3 regions of the Drancourtella sp. An57 genome follow, and region 1 is predicted to be linked to each of the others. Evidence: predicted binding sites of a transcription regulator. Region 1 holds the regulator's gene; each other region holds the start of a gene.
The links. Region 1 encodes LexA, which represses DNA repair genes until DNA is damaged. Its sites were predicted from a motif close to CNAACANNTGTTNG; they were not measured.
Positions count from the first base shown of each region.

Region 2: a site for LexA is predicted at 3,823-3,836, ahead of B5G11_RS09085 (putative DNA modification/repair radical SAM protein). Genes of this name have one in related genera too.
Region 3: a site for LexA is predicted at 3,638-3,651, ahead of recA (recombinase RecA). Genes of this name have one in related genera too.

Region 1 is NZ_NFHY01000004.1:178,281-184,289, forward strand. Features, by position in the region: gene obgE (GTPase ObgE) at 87-1,373, shown strand; gene yhbY (ribosome assembly RNA-binding protein YhbY) at 1,406-1,699, shown strand; gene nadD (nicotinate-nucleotide adenylyltransferase) at 1,704-2,315, shown strand; gene yqeK (bis(5'-nucleosyl)-tetraphosphatase (symmetrical) YqeK) at 2,319-2,897, shown strand; gene rsfS (ribosome silencing factor) at 2,919-3,287, shown strand; gene lexA (transcriptional repressor LexA) at 3,356-3,973, opposite strand; partial or broken gene B5G11_RS04920 (CPBP family intramembrane glutamic endopeptidase) at 4,256-4,675, shown strand; gene B5G11_RS04925 (BlaI/MecI/CopY family transcriptional regulator) at 4,785-5,162, shown strand; gene B5G11_RS04930 (LysM peptidoglycan-binding domain-containing protein) at 5,512-5,907, shown strand; gene B5G11_RS04935 (amino acid permease) at 5,964-6,009, opposite strand, start outside.
Region 2 is NZ_NFHY01000009.1:103,469-109,477, reverse strand. Features, by position in the region: gene B5G11_RS09115 (SufD family Fe-S cluster assembly protein) at 1-475, shown strand, start outside; gene B5G11_RS09110 (metal-dependent transcriptional regulator) at 518-916, opposite strand; gene B5G11_RS09105 (iron-containing alcohol dehydrogenase) at 1,073-1,885, shown strand; gene B5G11_RS09100 (RidA family protein) at 2,047-2,424, shown strand; gene B5G11_RS09095 (Mrp/NBP35 family ATP-binding protein) at 2,438-3,280, shown strand; gene B5G11_RS09090 (GAF domain-containing protein) at 3,277-3,732, shown strand; gene B5G11_RS09085 (putative DNA modification/repair radical SAM protein) at 3,857-5,176, shown strand; gene B5G11_RS09080 (TIGR03915 family putative DNA repair protein) at 5,173-5,952, shown strand.
Region 3 is NZ_NFHY01000002.1:210,714-216,722, forward strand. Features, by position in the region: gene B5G11_RS02570 (NUDIX hydrolase) at 1-142, opposite strand, end outside; gene rny (ribonuclease Y) at 230-1,783, opposite strand; gene B5G11_RS02580 (regulatory protein RecX) at 1,935-2,549, opposite strand; gene recA (recombinase RecA) at 2,553-3,614, opposite strand; gene B5G11_RS02590 (methylglyoxal synthase) at 3,795-4,268, opposite strand; gene B5G11_RS02595 (UDP-N-acetylglucosamine pyrophosphorylase) at 4,379-5,044, opposite strand; gene B5G11_RS02600 (DNA topoisomerase) at 5,058-6,009, opposite strand, start outside.

The sequences.
Region 1 (6,009 bases):
GTCGGTTTGAAGCCTTGTTTTTTACACCTTTTCTTTATATAATGTAGTAGAAACAAGCTGTAACACTTTTTTGAGAGGAAAGAAACATGTTTGCAGACAGAGCAAAAATTTTTATAAAATCAGGAAAAGGCGGCGACGGACACGTTAGCTTCCGCCGTGAGCTTTATGTTCCGAACGGCGGCCCGGACGGCGGCGACGGCGGTAAGGGCGGCGATGTGGTTTTTGAAATCGATGACGGTCTGAATACGCTCGTAGATTTCAGACACCGCCGCAAATACTGTGCGGAGCCGGGTGAGAACGGCAAGAAAAAGCGCTGCCACGGGGCAAACGGAAAGGACATTGTCCTTCGTGTTCCGGAAGGTACGATCGTAAGAGAAGCGGAGACCGGAAAGGTCGTAGCTGATATGTCCGGTGACAACCGCCGGCAGATCATCTTAAAAGGCGGTAAAGGCGGTCTTGGAAACCAGCATTTTGCAACTTCCACCATGCAGGTTCCGAAGTATGCACAGCCGGGACAGCCGGCCCAGGAACTCTGGGTGAATCTGGAGCTCAAGGTCATTGCCGATGTAGGACTTCTCGGTTTCCCGAATGTCGGAAAATCCACGTTCCTGTCCAGAGTAACGAATGCGAACCCGAAGATCGCGAACTATCACTTTACGACACTGGCGCCAAACCTGGGTGTTGTAGATCTGGCAGACGGAGAGGGATTTGTCCTGGCGGATATTCCGGGACTGATCGAAGGTGCCTCACTTGGAGCAGGACTGGGACACGAGTTCCTCCGCCATATCGAACGTACAAAGATGATGATTCATGTGGTGGATGCTGCCGGAAGTGAAGGCAGAGACCCGATCGAGGATATCTACAAAATCAACGGTGAACTTGAAAAATATAATAAAGAACTTTCCGAACGCCCTCAGGTCATTGCGGCAAATAAGACCGATCTGATCTTCGAAGGCGACGAAGATCCGGTAGAGCGGATCCGGGCAGAGTTCGAGCCAAAAGGATATAAGGTGTTTGCCATCTCCGGCGTGACAGGAGAGGGAATCCAGGATCTGTTATGGTATGTGAATAACGAACTGAAAAAACTGGATTCCAAACCGATCACCTTTGCGCAGGAGTTCTTCCCGGAGGACGAGCTTTTAGTTGCGGATCTCCCGTACACAGTAGAAAAGGAAGAAGACGGCGTCTTTGTAGTAGAAGGACCGAAGATCGAAAAGATGCTTGGATATACCAACCTTGATTCCGAGAAAGGATTCCGTTTCTTCCAGAACTTCCTCAAGGAAACCGGTATTCTGGAAAAACTGGAAGAGCTTGGTGTTGAGGAAGGCGACACAATCCGGATGTACGGACTGAGTTTTGAGTATTTTAAATAGAAATTAAGCAAAAAACAGAAAGGAATATACACATGACGTCAAAGCAGAGAGCATATTTGAAAAGTCTTGCCATGACTATGGATCCGATTCTTCAGATCGGAAAATTCAGCATGACGCCGGAACTGACAGGTGCTGTACAGGAAGCACTGGAAGCAAGAGAACTGATCAAGATCAATGTTCTGAAAAACTGTGCAGATGATCCGCGTGAAATCGCGGAGATGCTTGCTGAGCGCACTCACTCTCAGGTAGTGCAGGTCATCGGCAAAAAGATCGTCCTTTACAAAGAGGGCAAAAAAGAGAAAAAGAAAATCGAACTTCCGAGGTAGCCAGATGAAGACAGGAATCATGGGAGGGACCTTTAATCCTATTCATAACGGACATCTGATTCTTGCCGGACATGTGATGGAAGAGTTCGGTCTTGACGAAATCTGGTTTATGCCAAATGGTAATCCCCCGCATAAGCAGCCGGAAAAGACCGGCGCAGGGATGGAAGACCGTCTGGAAATGGTAAAGCTTGCAATCAGCGGGAAGCCGCATTTTTCCCTTCAGCCTTATGAAGTGGAAAAGGATACGGTTTCCTATTCCTATGAAACAATGGAATATTTCAAAGACGCTTTCCCGGAGAGGGAGTTCTTCTATATTGTAGGGGCAGATTCCCTTTTTCAGATGGAAACATGGCGGCATCCGGACCGGTTTTTACATTCCTGTTCCATTATTGCCGCAAAGCGCGATTTAAGTGAGACAGATGCAGCCATGGAGGCTCAGATCCGGCATCTGGAAAACACATACGAAACGACGATTCTGTTTTCCCATTCTCCGGTATTTGAAGTATCATCCAGTGAAATCCGTGAGATGGTAGAAGAGGGAAAGGACATCAGCCGGCTTGTTCCGTCTGATGTAGCTTCCTATATTTCTGACCATCGTCTATACAGGGAGGAATAGAAGATGAGCAATGCAATCCATAAGATGCGTAAAAAAGTGAAAAAATATCTGGATCAGGACAGATATGAGCACACGCTTGGCGTGATGTATCTGTGTGCATCCCTGGCCATGCGTTACAATGAAGACATTAACGAGGCTATGATCGCAGGGCTCCTTCACGACTGTGCCAAATGCATCCCGTCCAAAAAGAAAATCCGGCTCTGTGAGAAATACCACTTATCGATTTCAGAAAGCGAGCGTCAGAATCCAAGTCTGCTTCACGCAAAGCTTGGCGCCTATCTGGCAGCAACGAAATATCATGTCCGGGATCAGCGGATTCTGGATGCGATCATCTGCCATACGACCGGAAAGCCAAAGATGACCATGCTGGATAAGATTCTTTATATAGCGGACTATATCGAGCCGGGAAGAAAAGAGGCACCGAATCTTCCGGAAGTCAGAAAGCTGGCTTTTCAGGACATTGATGCCTGCCTTTATCTGATTCTGAAGGATTCCCTTGCCTACCTTCACACCCGCAATCTGGCCATTGACCCTATGACAGAGAAGACATATTTATACTATAAAACCTATCTGAACAAATAATCAAAAACAGGAGGAAGATGGATGAGCAACGCATTAGAAACATCAAAAAAGATGGCAGCCGCTGCCTGCCGTGCGCTGGACAGCAAAAAAGGCGAAGATATCCGGGTCATTGATATCTCGGAAATCAGTGTACTGGCCGATTATTTCATCATTGCAAACGGAAACAGCAACAGTCAGGTACAGGCTCTTGTAGATAACGTTGAGGAAGAGCTTGCAAAAGAAGGATATACCGTAAAACAGCGGGAAGGCTATGGCCTTGGGAACTGGGTGCTGCTCGATTTCGGAGATATTATCGTCCATGTATTTGATAAAGAAAACCGTCTTTTCTACGATCTGGAACGTATCTGGAAAGATGGGAAGACGATCTCCATGGAAGATCTGGAAAAGTAAATCCTGACAGGAGATGAAGAAAAGGCTGCGAACCTCAGGTGCTCGCAGCCTTTTGTAATATCATATCCTTATCTCATAAATCTCAGCAGGCCGATCATCTTTCCGAGAATCGTAACTTCATCAACAATGATCGGATCCATGGCGTCATTCTCCGGCTGAAGCCGGTAGTGTCCGTCCTCTTTGAAAAACCGTTTCACTGTAGCCCCGTCCTCTACAAGGGCAACGACAATCTCGCCATTTTCCGCAGTCGGTCTCTGCTCAACTAAAATATAATCCCCGTCAAGAATTCCGACATTCACCATACTGTCACCGCGCACACGAAGGAGAAATGTCTGATTGTTTGGAAGGCGCTCTACCGGAATCGGGAAATAGTCTTCAATATTCTGCTCTGCCAGAAGCGGCTCTCCTGCAGCTACACGTCCGATAATCGGCACCTGTGCCATCTCGCGGCGTGTCAAATTAAACGACTCGTCCAGAATCTCGATCGCACGCGGCTTCGTCGGGTCTCTCCGGATGTACCCGTTCTTCTCCAGCGTCTCAAGATGAGAGTGGACAGAAGAAGTAGATTTCAAATGTACTGCTTCGCAGATTTCACGCACTGCCGGCGGAAATCCTCTTTCTAAAATCTGTGCTTTTATATATTCAAGAATCTCGGATTGCTTTTCTGTAATATTTCCGTTACCCATGGAATGTCCTCCTGCTTTCTAATGTCTCTGTCAGACTACATACTTTTTTTCTATTTTATCATAGCAAGGTATAAAAGGCAAACAAATGTTTAGAAAATATGTTCGATCTAACTCTTTTTTGCAAAAAAATAAGTGAATAAATATCTTGACTTCTATCTACCTTGTTATATAATGTAGATAAGAACCTTATTATACAAGGTAGAATGGAGGGAACGTTATGTTAAAAAAGAATGAGAAAAAAGGACTGATCATTTATTTGGGAACAGTAAAGAGTACGGATGGAGGTATTTCCTGCAGCCGCTTTTGCAAAAAAGATACGGAGTCTGTAAGGGGCTGGTCCTTGTTGGTGTGATCTGGGCGGTGTGGCATCTTCCGCTTACGCTCTATTATTATTCCCCGGAAGCACCAATGCAGGAAATGGTTTACCGGATTGTATTCTGCATCTGTCTTAGTTTTGTGATGGGATATTTTTATATGAAACTAAACAGCATCTGGCTTCCTGCCATCATGCATTGTTTAAACAACGGAATGGGCGCCTTGTTTACAAATCCAACAGCTGCGTCTCAGACAGAAGCACGAATTCTTTCCTGGCCGGATGTTTTTGCTAGTTCCATCATTATACTAATATTAACAATACCGTTTTTCGTTTTGTGTCACAGAATGAAAGAAAAATTCTTCAGATCGCCAAAACTATGCGAATAAATCAAAATTCTCACAAAAATTTTACATTATTTCTAAAAAATTTGTTTAAAATCTCTCACAAATATGCTATGATGTTAATATAGATTAATTTATGTAAGGAGTGATAAGGTTGGGCGAATTGAAGAAAAGACAACTTGAAGTGATGGATGTATTGTGGGAATCCGGTGAACCTATGATTGCATCCGAAATTGTAAAAGCAAGAGAAGATCTGAATGTCAATACTGTGCAGGCTGCCCTCAGAAGCCTTGTTAAAAAGAATTATATTGAAGTAGCGGATATTGTTTACAGCGGGACAGTATTATCAAGGAGATATCGAACTCTTATTTCTAAGGAAGATTATACAAATTCCATCGAAACAGATTTAAATAAAATTCTGCATAACCCATCCTTGTTTGCACACTACATCGATCAGATCGAAGAATTGGATCTCATTACAAAGTTAGAGCAGATTGTACATGAAAGAAAAGAGCAGTTGACAAATGAATAATATGACTATTTCTTAACGCGGGATCGTTGTGATCCCGCGTTTTTTCTTGATAATTTGCTAAGTTGCTCATAGTTAGCGTTAAACCATATTATTTAATTCTCTGTAAAACCAATCACCAAACATTTCTAAAAAGACTGGTTTTGCAGATTTTTTTTATATTCTTTTTCAGTAACAGAACAAATGCTTGCATACATTCAAAAAACGATTGACAAACATATGTTTGGACGTTATACTTAATTACAGAAAGAACAAACGTTCGCCATTGAACGGTGAATAGTTTTTTAGAAACCGGATACACTTTTTTCAAAAGAGAAGACCTGACAGGGATCGATAGAGGAGGATTGAGACTATGCAGGGAACTACAGCTACGATTCATACAAGAACAGCCAGAAGCGCAGCCGCGAGAAAGCAGCACGCGAAAAGGAAGCGTGCCGCACGTAAGAGAAGATTTCTTTTTATCTTACTTCTTTTACTTGTGGCAGTTACATCATTTACTCTTGGAAGCTTTTTATCAAGTGCCAGGGGAAGCCGTGAGGAAGATCCGTCCTATTTCAAATATTATAAGAATATTGAGGTAAAGGCGGGAGATACACTTCACAGTCTGGCCGAAGAATACAATGAGCCTTCGGTCTCTTCTGACCGTGAGTACGTCAGTGAGATCCGAAAGCTCAATCACATGAAGTCCAGTGGTTTGATTCCAGGGCAGTCCCTGATCATTACCTATTATGACACCGAATATAAGTAGGACGTTTCCCATTTATGGCCTTCTGTACCACATAGCCGGTACAGGAGGCCTGTTTGTTATCCTATGTTTTTCTTCTTTTTCCCACGCTGTACTGCATAGTAT
Region 2 (6,009 bases), on a different contig from region 1:
TGTCGGCGAAAACTCCATTTTTACCATGGACACGGTACAGATCGAGGGAGTGGACTCGACAAAAAGGGAAACCGATATTACCATGGAGGCGGGAAGCCGTCTTACCGTGACAGAAAAACTGATGACACACGATAAACAGGAAGCGGTCTCCAACATGAAGGTGATTATGAACGGGGATGCAAGCTCGGCACAGATCATTTCACGGTCCGTGGCAAAGGGAGAGTCCATCCAGACCTTCCATCCGAGGGCAGTCGGAAAGGCGGCCTGCCATGCCCATATTCAGTGTGATTCGATTATTATGAATGATGCTCAGGTACGCTCCATTCCGGAGATTGACGCGAGAAATGTGGATGCTCAGATTATACATGAAGCGGCAATTGGAAGGATCAACAGTGAACAGCTTTTGAAGCTTCAGACGTTTGGACTTAATGAGGAGGAAGCGGAAGGCGTCATCATTGAAAATTTCCTCAACTAAACAGGAAGGAAAAAACAGGGAGGTTATGCCTCCCTGTTTTGACTACATCTTCACATCATTTAAATCCATAATTTCCTTGTGGCTGTATACATGCTGCTTTAAGGCCTCAAAACTTTCCGGGCTGATGACATGTTCAATCCGGCAGGCGTCCTGAGTGGCAGTTTCCCTGGAAACGCCGAGATACATCAGGAAGCTGGAAAGAAGGGTGTGACGCTCGTAAATGGTCTCAGCAATCTCATGCCCCTTTTCTGTCAATGCGATATAGCCGTCCTTGTCCATCAAAATATATCCATTCTCCCGCAGGTTTTTCATGGCGACACTGACACTCGGCTTTGAAAAAGAAAGAGCAGTTGCGATATCAATAGAACGGACATTTCCTTTTTCTTTTCCCAGCATCAGGATTGTTTCCAGATAATTTTCAGCGGATTCCTGTATCTTCAACAGAGTGCCTCCTTCCATATATAGTATCTTTGTAGTTTAGGATAACATATTTGTTGTGATAGTTCAAATACTTCTGAAAAATGAACCGGGAAATGGCAGCAGGAAAAAGATTATGGTAAAATAGGCTAAGAAACAGTCTTGGAAGGAGGACGATAGATGCGGAATTTTACATATTGTGTGCCGACAGAGATTGTGTTTGGAAAAGACACAGAAGTTTCCTGCGGCAGAGAAGTGAAAAAGCATGGAGGGACAAAAGCGCTGATTGTATACGGCGGAGGCAGCGCCAGAAGATCGGGACTGCTGGAGCGGATTGAAAAGTCGCTGGAAGAAGAGGGAATCGCCTATGCAGAGTTTGGAGGCGTAAAACCAAATCCAGGGCTTGCATTTGCGGAAGAGGGGGTGGAAAAAGGGATCCGGGAGAAGGTGGATTTTATCCTGGGCGTAGGTGGAGGCAGCGCTATCGATACGGCCAAGGCCATTGCCCATGGAGTGGCAAATCCCGGGATTCCTCTTTGGGATATCTGGATGAAGAAAGTTCCTCTGACCAGGACGACAAAGGTCGGCGTTGTGCTGACGATTCCGGCCGCGGGAAGTGAGACAAGCGACTCTGCGGTCCTTACCAATGAAGTAATCGGGAAGAAATCGGGTCTCGGAACGGAGCTGAACCGGCCGGCCTTTGCCATTATGAATCCGGAGCTTACCTTTACACTTCCGAAATACCAGATCGGATGCGGGATTGCGGATATCATGATGCACACACTGGAACGGTATTTTATTCCGGACCAGAAAAACCGGATGACGGATGAGATCGCGGAGGGACTTCTGCGGACCGTTATCGACAGTGGAAGAAAGGCGCTTCAAAATCCGGCGGATTATGATGCCATGAGCGAGCTGATGTGGTGCGGCAGTCTTTCCCATAACAACCTGACGGGCCTTGGAAGAGCTGGCTATGGACGCGACGATGAATGATACCGTCCGGCTTTCCGTACTCCGCCCGCTCGACGCTTCCGATGTGCTGGAAATTTTCCGGAAAGCCAATCACTAGCAATTGCCAAAGCAGGAGAAAAGGTGTTATACTATAACAAGATGCAGTAATACACTGTAAATATCGATAAGAGGAGTGACAGACGATGAAAGTAGTAGCAACAGAAAAAGCACCAAAAGCATTAGGGCCTTATTCTCAGGGATATGTATCAGGAGGAGTATTTTACTCAGCAGGACAGATTCCGATCAATCCGGCAACGGATACAGTAGAGGCTGACACAATTGAAGGTCAGGCAGAGCAGGCATGCAAGAATGTCGGCGAAGTATTAAAAGCAGCAGGAACAGATTTTGATCATGTTGTAAAGACAACATGCTTTTTAAGCGATATGGCTAATTTTGCAGCATTTAATGAAGTATACGCAAAATATTTCACATCCAAACCGGCAAGAAGCTGCATGGCAGTGAAGGAACTGCCGAAGAATGTACTTTGCGAGATCGAAGTGATCGCAGCAGTAGAGGAATAGGAGCATTAAAGACATGGCGGAAGAAAAGAAACAGGAAAGCTGTCCTTCAGAAGGATGTGCCGGATGTGCTCATGCATCGACATGTACCAGCCAGAAGAAGGATTTCAGAAAACCGGCGAATCCGTATTCAGCGGTCAGAAAAGTGATCGGAGTCATCAGTGGAAAAGGTGGAGTCGGCAAATCCATGGTTACGGCATCCCTTGCAAGAATGATGATTGAGAAAGGATATACGGCGGGAATTCTGGATGCAGATATCACAGGGCCATCGATCCCGAAGATGTATGGAATCCATGAGCAGGCCCTTGGAAATGAAGAGGGAATGCTTCCTTGCGTAGCAAAAGACGGAACGAAGATCATGTCTGTCAATCTGCTTCTGGAGAAAGAAGATACCCCGGTCATCTGGAGAGGACCGATCATCGCAGGCGTGGTGACTCAGTTCTGGACCGATGTCATGTGGGGTGACGTAGATTATCTCTTCGTAGATATGCCTCCTGGAACCGGAGATGTACCGCTTACGGTATTCCAGTCTCTTCCGGTGGACGGTGTCGTGATTGTGACATCTCCGCAGGATCTTGTCAGCATGATTGTAAAGAAAGCATATCATATGGCAAAAGACATGAATATTCCGGTACTTGGAATCGTGGAAAACTTCAGTTATCTGGAATGCCCGGACTGCGGCCGGAAGATCGAGGTCTTTGGAAAGAGTCATATTGAAGACATTGCAAAAGAGCTGGAGATTCCGGTACTCGGCCGGATCCCGATTGATCCGAAGCTGGCAGAAGCAGTGGAAAACGAAGCCTTTGACCAGGTGAACAATGCATACTTAAGCGATGCAGCACAGGTGTTGGAATCATGATCGATTATCGTCTTTTAAAAGAACAGATGGATGCACTGACCGGGACGCAGAGCCGTCCTGTTCCGAATCTGGCCAATGCGTCCGCATTACTCTGGCAGATACTCCCGGATCTGAACTGGGCCGGATTTTATCTGATGGAGGATGGAGCGCTTTACCTTGGACCATTTCAGGGAAAGACAGCCTGTATCCGGATCCCTCTGGGACAGGGAGTGTGCGGAACTGCGGCACAGAAAGATCAGGTGCTCAGAGTGTACGACGTACATGAATTTGAAGGGCATATCGCCTGTGACAGCGCATCGAATTCCGAGATTGTCCTTCCGATCCACGACGGAGACGACGTCATTGCGGTACTGGATATTGACAGTCCGCTTGTGGGACGCTTTTCCGAGGAAGACGAAGAGGGATTAAAGGAAATCGTAAAAGTGCTGGAGAAAAACTGCATATGGAAATAATCAGAAACTCTGTACAGACAGAACATTGCCTGTATGGAGTTTTTTAATTTCTCCTTGCGCATGCCGAACGTATGTGCTATCATAATAAAAAGAACATATGTTCGAAAAAGAGGAGGGGAGATACGTGGATTGTTTTCGGATTCAGAAAGAAAAGACGCTGTGTGAGAAGCTGAGCATTCTCTCTGACGCAGCCAAATATGACGTGGCATGTACTTCCAGCGGCACTCAGAGAAGGGGAGACGGAACTGGAATCGGGAATTGCGAGAAAGCAGGGATCTGCCACAGTTTTACGCCGGACGGACGGTGCGTCTCCCTCTTAAAGATCCTGTTTACCAATGAATGTATTTTTGACTGTAAGTACTGTATTAACCGTGCGTCCAATGATGTGGAGCGGACGTCCTTTACCCCGGATGAGGTCTGCCGTCTTACGATTGAGTTTTACCGGAGAAATTATATAGAAGGATTGTTTTTAAGTTCCGGTATTATGAAAAGCCCGGACTATACGATGCGCCTGATTTATGAGACTTTATACCGGCTGCGGTCACAGTACCGGTTTCAGGGGTATATTCATGTAAAGGCAATACCGGGTGCATCTCAGGATCTGATTCGGATGACGGGATTTCTTGCGGACAGAATGAGTATTAATCTGGAGCTTCCTACGGCTGAGAGCCTGCATCTTCTGGCACCTCATAAGAGCCGGAAAAATATTTTATCTCCGATGCGATATGTACAGAAGAAACGGGAGGAGAATACACATGAGCTTGCGCTGTACCGGCACGCGCCGCAGTTTGTTCCGGCAGGACAGAGTACGCAGATGATTATCGGGGCAACACCGGAGAGCGATTATCAGATTATCCGTGTGGCAGAGTCTCTTTATCAGAAGTTTGAGTTAAAGAGGGTGTTTTACTCGGCGTTTGTTCATGTGAATGAAGATTCTGCTCTTCCTGCAAGGACGGACCTTGGGCCGCCGCTTCTTCGGGAGCATAGATTGTACCAGGCGGACTGGCTTCTGCGGTATTATCATTTTTCGGCAGAGGAGCTTTTATCGGAAGAACGCCCGAATTTCAATCTGGTTCTGGATCCGAAGTGCGACTGGGCCCTGCGGCATCTGGAGTATTTTCCGGTGGAGGTCAACCGGGCTGATTACCAGACGCTGCTTCGGGTGCCGGGGATCGGCTATACATCCGCCAGACGGATTGTGCGGGCAAGAAGAACAGGGACGCTGGATTTCACAGATTTGAAGAAGATGGGCGTTGTGTTGAAGCGGGCGCTTTATTTTGTGACATGCAAAGGGAAGATGATGTATCCGATACGGATGGATGAAGATTATATTTTAAGGAATCTTCTGGATCCGAGGGAGAAGCTTCCGGGGAGACTTGGGGAGATTACCTACAGGCAGCTGTCGCTTTTTGATGACATGAAGATCGGGGAAGTGGGAAGATGAAACGAAGATATATCTGTACGGAGACCATGACAGGAGTACTCTCCGCCATCTATGATGCGTGGACCTTTGACAGGAGTGACCAGGAGGCAGGGATTGTTTTCTGGGGCAGTGTGCAGCAGGAGATGTTCTGTGAGTACCGGGAAGTGAGAGAGGATGAAAAGAAAGCAGAGGCAGTCCGCAGGCTGATTCACCGCCATCTGGGAGAGGAGGCTGAACTGTCTGTCGGATATGCCTTGCTTTCAGAAGATCCCGGAAAGGGAACGGCGATTCTTCGTATGATGATGGAGGCAAGAAACCTTCCTGACGGGAAGAAGATTATGGGGCATCTTTCCCATCCGGAGGTGCGCCGTGTGTTTGAACTGAGCAGAAATGTTGGCAGGGAAACACATGCGTGGAAAGAGTTTCTTCGTTTTCAGGAGCTGGAAGGAGGGATTCTTTATGCCAGCATTACACCGCATAATTTTGTCCTTCCGGGGATTGCTGATCATTTTTCCAACCGGTTCCCGCTGGAAGATTTTGTGATCTGCGATGAGACACATGCTTCTTTTCTGATCCACCCGAAACAGAAGCCATGGCTGATTATCAGAGATGAAGAGCGCAAATGGGAAATAGAAAAATCGTTTTCGGAAAAGGAAAAAGAGTGGCAGAGATTATGGAAGGGATTTAAAAAGAGCGTGACGATTCAGGAAAGGAAGAATTTGAAGCTTCAGCAGATGAATATGCCGCTGCGCTACCGGGGCGAAATGATGGAATACCGGGACGGAGAGCAGTCTTAGGACAGGAGTTTCATTTTGCGGATTTTTTGAGCGGTTTCGACAAAGAAAAGAGGAAAA
Region 3 (6,009 bases), on a different contig from region 1:
CAACTGCGGCAGCCCCTTTGTGCTTGATGAAATCCCACTCTGCTGTATTTCCATTTGCAAATTCCATATGATCGGTATATACATCCAGAATTGCTCCTTTATATTTCAGTTCTCTTCCCACACGTCTGATATTCTCACTCATCATTACCGCCTCCTCATGATAAAAGAATCCCTGACCTACTTTTCAGTAAATCAGGGATTCTTACGTTTACATTATCGACTCTAATATCTATTTTGCATAATCCGTGACTCTTGACTCCCGGATTACATTTACCTTAATCTGGCCCGGATATTCCAGTTCGAACTCAATCTGTTTTGAAATCTCTCTCGCCAGTAATACCATATCATCGTCTGATATTTGTTCTGGAACTACCATAACGCGAATCTCTCTTCCCGCCTGAATAGCAAAAGATTTATCGACACCTTTAAACTGGTTTGCGATATCTTCCAACTGTTTTAACCTGTTTGTATATGTTTCCAATGTTTCACGTCTTGCACCCGGACGGGCTGCTGAAATCGTGTCAGCCGCCTGTACAACACATGCAACCAGTGACTGCGGTTCCACATCTCCGTGATGTGCCTCTACCGCATTGATAACAACTGCTGATTCTTTATATTTTCTGCACAGATCCACACCGATCTGAATATGTGATCCTTCCACATCGTGATCGATAGACTTTCCAATGTCATGCAGAAGTCCGGCTCTCTTTGCCACACGGACATCCAGTCCGATTTCTCCTGCAAGAAGTCCTGCAAGCTGTGCCACTTCGATAGAGTGTTTCAGCGCATTCTGTCCATAGCTTGTACGGAATTTCATACGTCCAAGCAGACGGATCAGTTCCGGATGGATACCGTGTACGCCGACTTCCAGCGCAGCAGCTTCTCCTTCTTCCCGGATCATGGACTCCACTTCTTTCTGTGCCTTTTCAACCATCTCTTCAATTCTGGCCGGATGAATCCGTCCGTCTACAATCAGCTTTTCCAGTGCAATCCTTGCGACTTCACGCCGGATCGGATCGAAGCCGGAAAGTACGACTGCTTCCGGTGTATCATCAATAATCAGTTCGACACCAGTCAGTGTCTCAAGTGTACGAATATTTCTTCCCTCTCGTCCAATGATACGTCCCTTCATTTCATCACTCGGAAGCTGGACTACCGAAATCGTCGTCTCTGCCACGTGATCCGCAGCGCACCGCTGAATCGCATTGACTACGTACTCTTTCGCTTTCTTTCCTGCTTCTTCCTTGGCCTGATTTTCCAGCTCTTTGATCATTCTGGCTGAATCATGCTTCACATCGTCTTCAACAGTTTTTAACAGATATTCTTTTGCCTGTTCGGAGGTTAGTCCTGAGATTCTTTCCAGTTCCTGTACTCTTTGTCTGTTTAACTCGTCCGCTTTCGCTTCACGCTCTTTGATCTGCTCTTCCTTCGCTGCAAGATTCATTTCCCGATGTTCGACCGCGTCAGAACGCTTGTCTACCGCTTCTTCCTTTGCAAGGACGCGTTTTTCATAACGCTGAAGCTCTGCCCTGCGTTCCTTTGTCTCTTTTTCCAGTTCGTTTTTGGTCTTGATCGATTCCTCTTTCACTTCCAGAAGGGCTTCCTTTTTCGTCGTCTCAGCTTTTTTCAGTGCATCGTCTATGATTTCTCTGGCTTTACTCTCTGCATTTCCAATTTTGGATTCCGCATTTTTTTTCAAGTTCGAAACCGTCACATTGTAAGTAACTGCTGCTGTTACGACAAGCGTAATCACTACTGCAACGATAATATAGAAAATTTGCACAGGAGCACCTCCTTATTTAATTTTCATTGTACAATTACAACACTTAAATTTTATACTGTTTTAACAAATATGTCAAGCACAGACTCTTTCCTTTCGTTGAAATCGCGGAATTCCGCACCGGAAAATCTTTCGGCTTTTCCGGCATTCCCGGCTAATCTTCCGGAAATTCCAGATTCAGCGCTTTTTTAATCTCTCCGTAGGAAAATCCTTTTCTTGCAAGATAGGCATACAGTTTCTGTTTTTCCTCCACAGAGGCGCGGGAAGGGTCATAATGTTTTTTTCTCAGAAGGTGGCGGAGCGCCTCGCCGGAATCGCTCTCCTCATAGCACCTCTCCATCATTTCGTCTACAATCTCTCCATCTATTTTCTTTCCGGAAAGCTCTGCATAGATTTCCCGTCTGCTTTTGCGTCCTTTTCTGGAAAGAATAAAACTCTCCGCATATCTTCTGTCATCCACATAGCCGAATGACTTTACATAGCGGACAGCCTGATCCACTGTTTCCTCCGGAAAATCCTGGCGCAGAAGACGGTCCCGCAGTTCGCTCTCGGTCCTGTCCATACTTTGAAGAAGAGACATTGCCTTGCGCTTTGCCCTCTTCAGTACAATCTCCGATAATATCGTTTCTATCTGATCCTCTGTCACAGTTTCCCCGTCTTTCAGATGGCAGGAGGACAGTTCGCTTTTGTATAATACAAAAGCGAACTGTCCGTCCAGATAAATCCGAAATTTTGTCTTTGTAACCGGCTCAATCCCAACCTGTCTCATCGCTTATTCTTCGCTTTCGGCCTCTTTGCTGCCGTTATCCGCAGCTTCCTGCCCCTGTCCTGCACTGCCGTCCAGTCCATAATGAGCGCGTACTTTCGCTTCAATCTCATCCATCACTTCCGGATGCTCTCTTAAATAGCCCTTCGCATTCTCACGGCCCTGACCGATCTTGTTTCCCTCATATGCATACCATGCTCCGCTCTTATTGACGATATCCAGGCCTGCTGCCAGATCCAGCACATCTCCCTCTCTGGAAATGCCTTTTCCGAACATGATATCGAACTCCGCCTCTTTAAACGGAGGCGCAATCTTATTCTTTACAACTTTGACTCTGACATGGTTTCCGACCATCTCTCCGCCCTGCTTGAGGGTCTCTGTCCGTCTGATGTCGAGACGGATCGAGGAATAGAATTTCAGCGCACGTCCTCCTGTAGTCGTCTCCGGGTTGCCGAACATGACACCGACCTTCTCACGGAGCTGATTGATGAAAATCACAACGCAGTTTGACTTGCTGATGACAGGAGTAAGCTTTCTGAGCGCCTGGGACATCAGTCGTGCCTGAAGTCCGACATGGCTGTCTCCCATATCTCCCTCAATCTCCTGCTTTGGAACAAGAGCCGCTACCGAGTCAATGACAACAATATCCATTGCCCCGGATCTGACCATCGTCTCCGTAATCTCAAGCGCCTGGTCTCCGCTGTCCGGCTGGGAAATGTAAAGCTCATTGATATCCACGCCGATATTCCCCGCATAAACCGGATCCAGCGCATGCTCCGCATCGATAAATCCTGCAATTCCCCCTCTTTTCTGCACCTCTGCAATCATGTGAAGGGCAACTGTCGTCTTACCGCTTGACTCCGGTCCGTAAATCTCTACAATACGCCCCTTTGGAACGCCGCCGAGTCCAAGGGCGATATCCAGACTCAGCGCTCCTGTCGGAACGGTCTCAACTGCCACCTGTGCCTTCGGATCTCCGAGACGCATCACCGTTCCTTTTCCAAAATCCTTTTCCAGTTTGGCTATCGCGGCCTCAAGGGCCTTCTTTTTATCTTCATTATTTGTCATACTCTGATCTCCTTTTTTGAATCCGAACAAATGTTCGCCTGTGATTTTAATAGTAACCGATTCTTATTTTGTTGTCAAGCTGATTTTTGAGTTTTGGCAGAAATGCCCGGACCGGAAACAAGACAGAATGCCCGCCACAGTCCGGCTGCGGCAGGCCTTTCATAAAAACAGATCATATTCCTATTTCATCTGTCTGACTCTCTCCTCTACTTCCGCGGAGAAATTCAGAACTTTTCTGGAGTATGTTTGATTCATATACCGGGATGTAAGCATGAAATCCGCAGTAGCAAGATTATTGGCTACCGGAATATCATATACGACCGCAATTCGAAGAAGCGCCTTGACATCCGGATCATGCGGCTGTGCTTCCAGCGGATCCCACAAAAAGATCATAAAGTCAATGCCACCTTCTACGATCTTTGCTCCAATCTGCTGATCCCCTCCGAGGGGACCGCTGTTGTACGCGCGCACCGGAAGCCCCGTTTTTTCCGCGATCAGTCTGGCTGTCGTCCCGGTACCGCAAAGAAAGTGATTTTTCAGAATATCTTTATTCTTATCGCACCAGTCCACCATTTCTTTTTTCTTTCCATCATGCGCCACCAGTGCGATATGTTTCTGCTTTCCAATTTCAAAATCTACATACTGCTTTCCCATTGTGTTTCGTCTCCTTTCCCGATCCGTCATTCCTTCTTTGTCCCGTCAACGAATTTCTCTTTTATTATACAATATTTCTCCGGATTCTCACAGTAAAATTTCACAGGTTACTACTGTTTTTCTACAACTTCGCCCTGTTTTTTGTAAATACTTCCGGCCGGCACATAACCCCTCACCATGGAAAGCGGGTAAATATTTGTATTTCTTCCTACAACCGTCCCCGGATTCAGGACACTGCCGCATCCTACCTCCACATTGTCTCCGAGCATGGCGCCGAACTTTTTCAGTCCGGTCTCGATTTTACCCTCCGGTGTACTGACTGTTGCAAGTGTCTTGTCAGATTTCACATTGGATGTGATGGAGCCGGCACCCATATGGGACTTGAATCCAAGGACAGAGTCGCCGACATAATTGTAATGAGGCACCTGAACCTTGTTGAATAACACAACATTTTTCAGTTCTGTAGAATTCCCGACTACTGCACCTTCTCCTACCAGCGCGTTTCCACGGATAAATGCACAGTGCCGGATCTCAGCGTCTTTGCCGATGATTGCCGGACCGTTAATGTATGCACTTGGAGCCACCTTTGCAGACTTTGCAATCCAGATGTTCTCGCCTTTCTTTTCATACTCGTCCTCCGGCAATGTGTTTCCAAGTTTTACAATAAATTCCCCGATTTTCGGAAGGACTTCCCACGGATAGGTCACTCCCTCAAAAAGTTCTCCTGCGATCGTCTCGTTGAGATCATAAAGCTCCTGTACTGTTAATTCTTTCATATTGTTCCTCCTTCTATGACTTTTTCATTGATTTATAATAAGGGGACACCTTATCGTAGCAGGCTTTCAGCTGGTACTGATTGTTCAGTCCGACTACGCCGTTCGTCCTGACCGCGATAAAATGTTCCAGTTTCTGCATATATTCTTCTGAGGTGATCTGCCCTTCAGCCACCAGGGTCAGTCCCTTTTCCCAGCTGGCCGTCAGCTCCGGATTCAAAAGGGAGCGGATCGAATGATCCACCGCATCGTAAATCAGCTCTCCCATCAGCGTCGGAGTGATCACCTGGGTCTTTTTATTAAGAGATAAGTATTTGATATGAATCAGCTTCTTGAGTATTTCCGCCCGCGTCGCACTCGTTCCAATACCGCTTCCTTTGATCTGGGCCCTGAGCTCTTCATCCTCAATGAGCTGTCCGGCATTTTCCATGGCAAGAATCATGGAACCGGAGTTGTACCGCTTTGGCGGCGATGTCTCGCCTTCTTTGATTTCAAATCCCTTCACCGGAATCCGGTCTCCCTTCTTCAGCTTCTGAATCCGGGCAAACAGCTCCGCATCCGGAACCGTCTCCTCGTCCTCCTCTGACTTTCCTTTCTTATTACCCGGAATGCCCGTCACTTTATAAAATCCTTCCTCTGTCAGAATCTTAAAGCCGGAGAAGAAATGCTCGCCTTCCAGCACCATCTCCAGTGATAATTTCTGGTACACTGCCGGCGGGTAGAAAATCGAAAGGAAACGCCTCACAATCAGATCATATACCTTCGCACCGGTTGCAGATACGGACTTCAGCGCCGGAAGTCCCTGCCCGGTCGGAATGATGGCATAGTGATCCGTAATCTGACTGTCATTAACATATCTCGTCTTTTCCAGTCCTTTGTGCGTCCGTTCCCTTGCGATAAACCCAAGCAGGTCTGCCGTAGGTTCATATTTCGCAAGCCCGTTCAGATTTTTGTGAATCTCTTTTGCC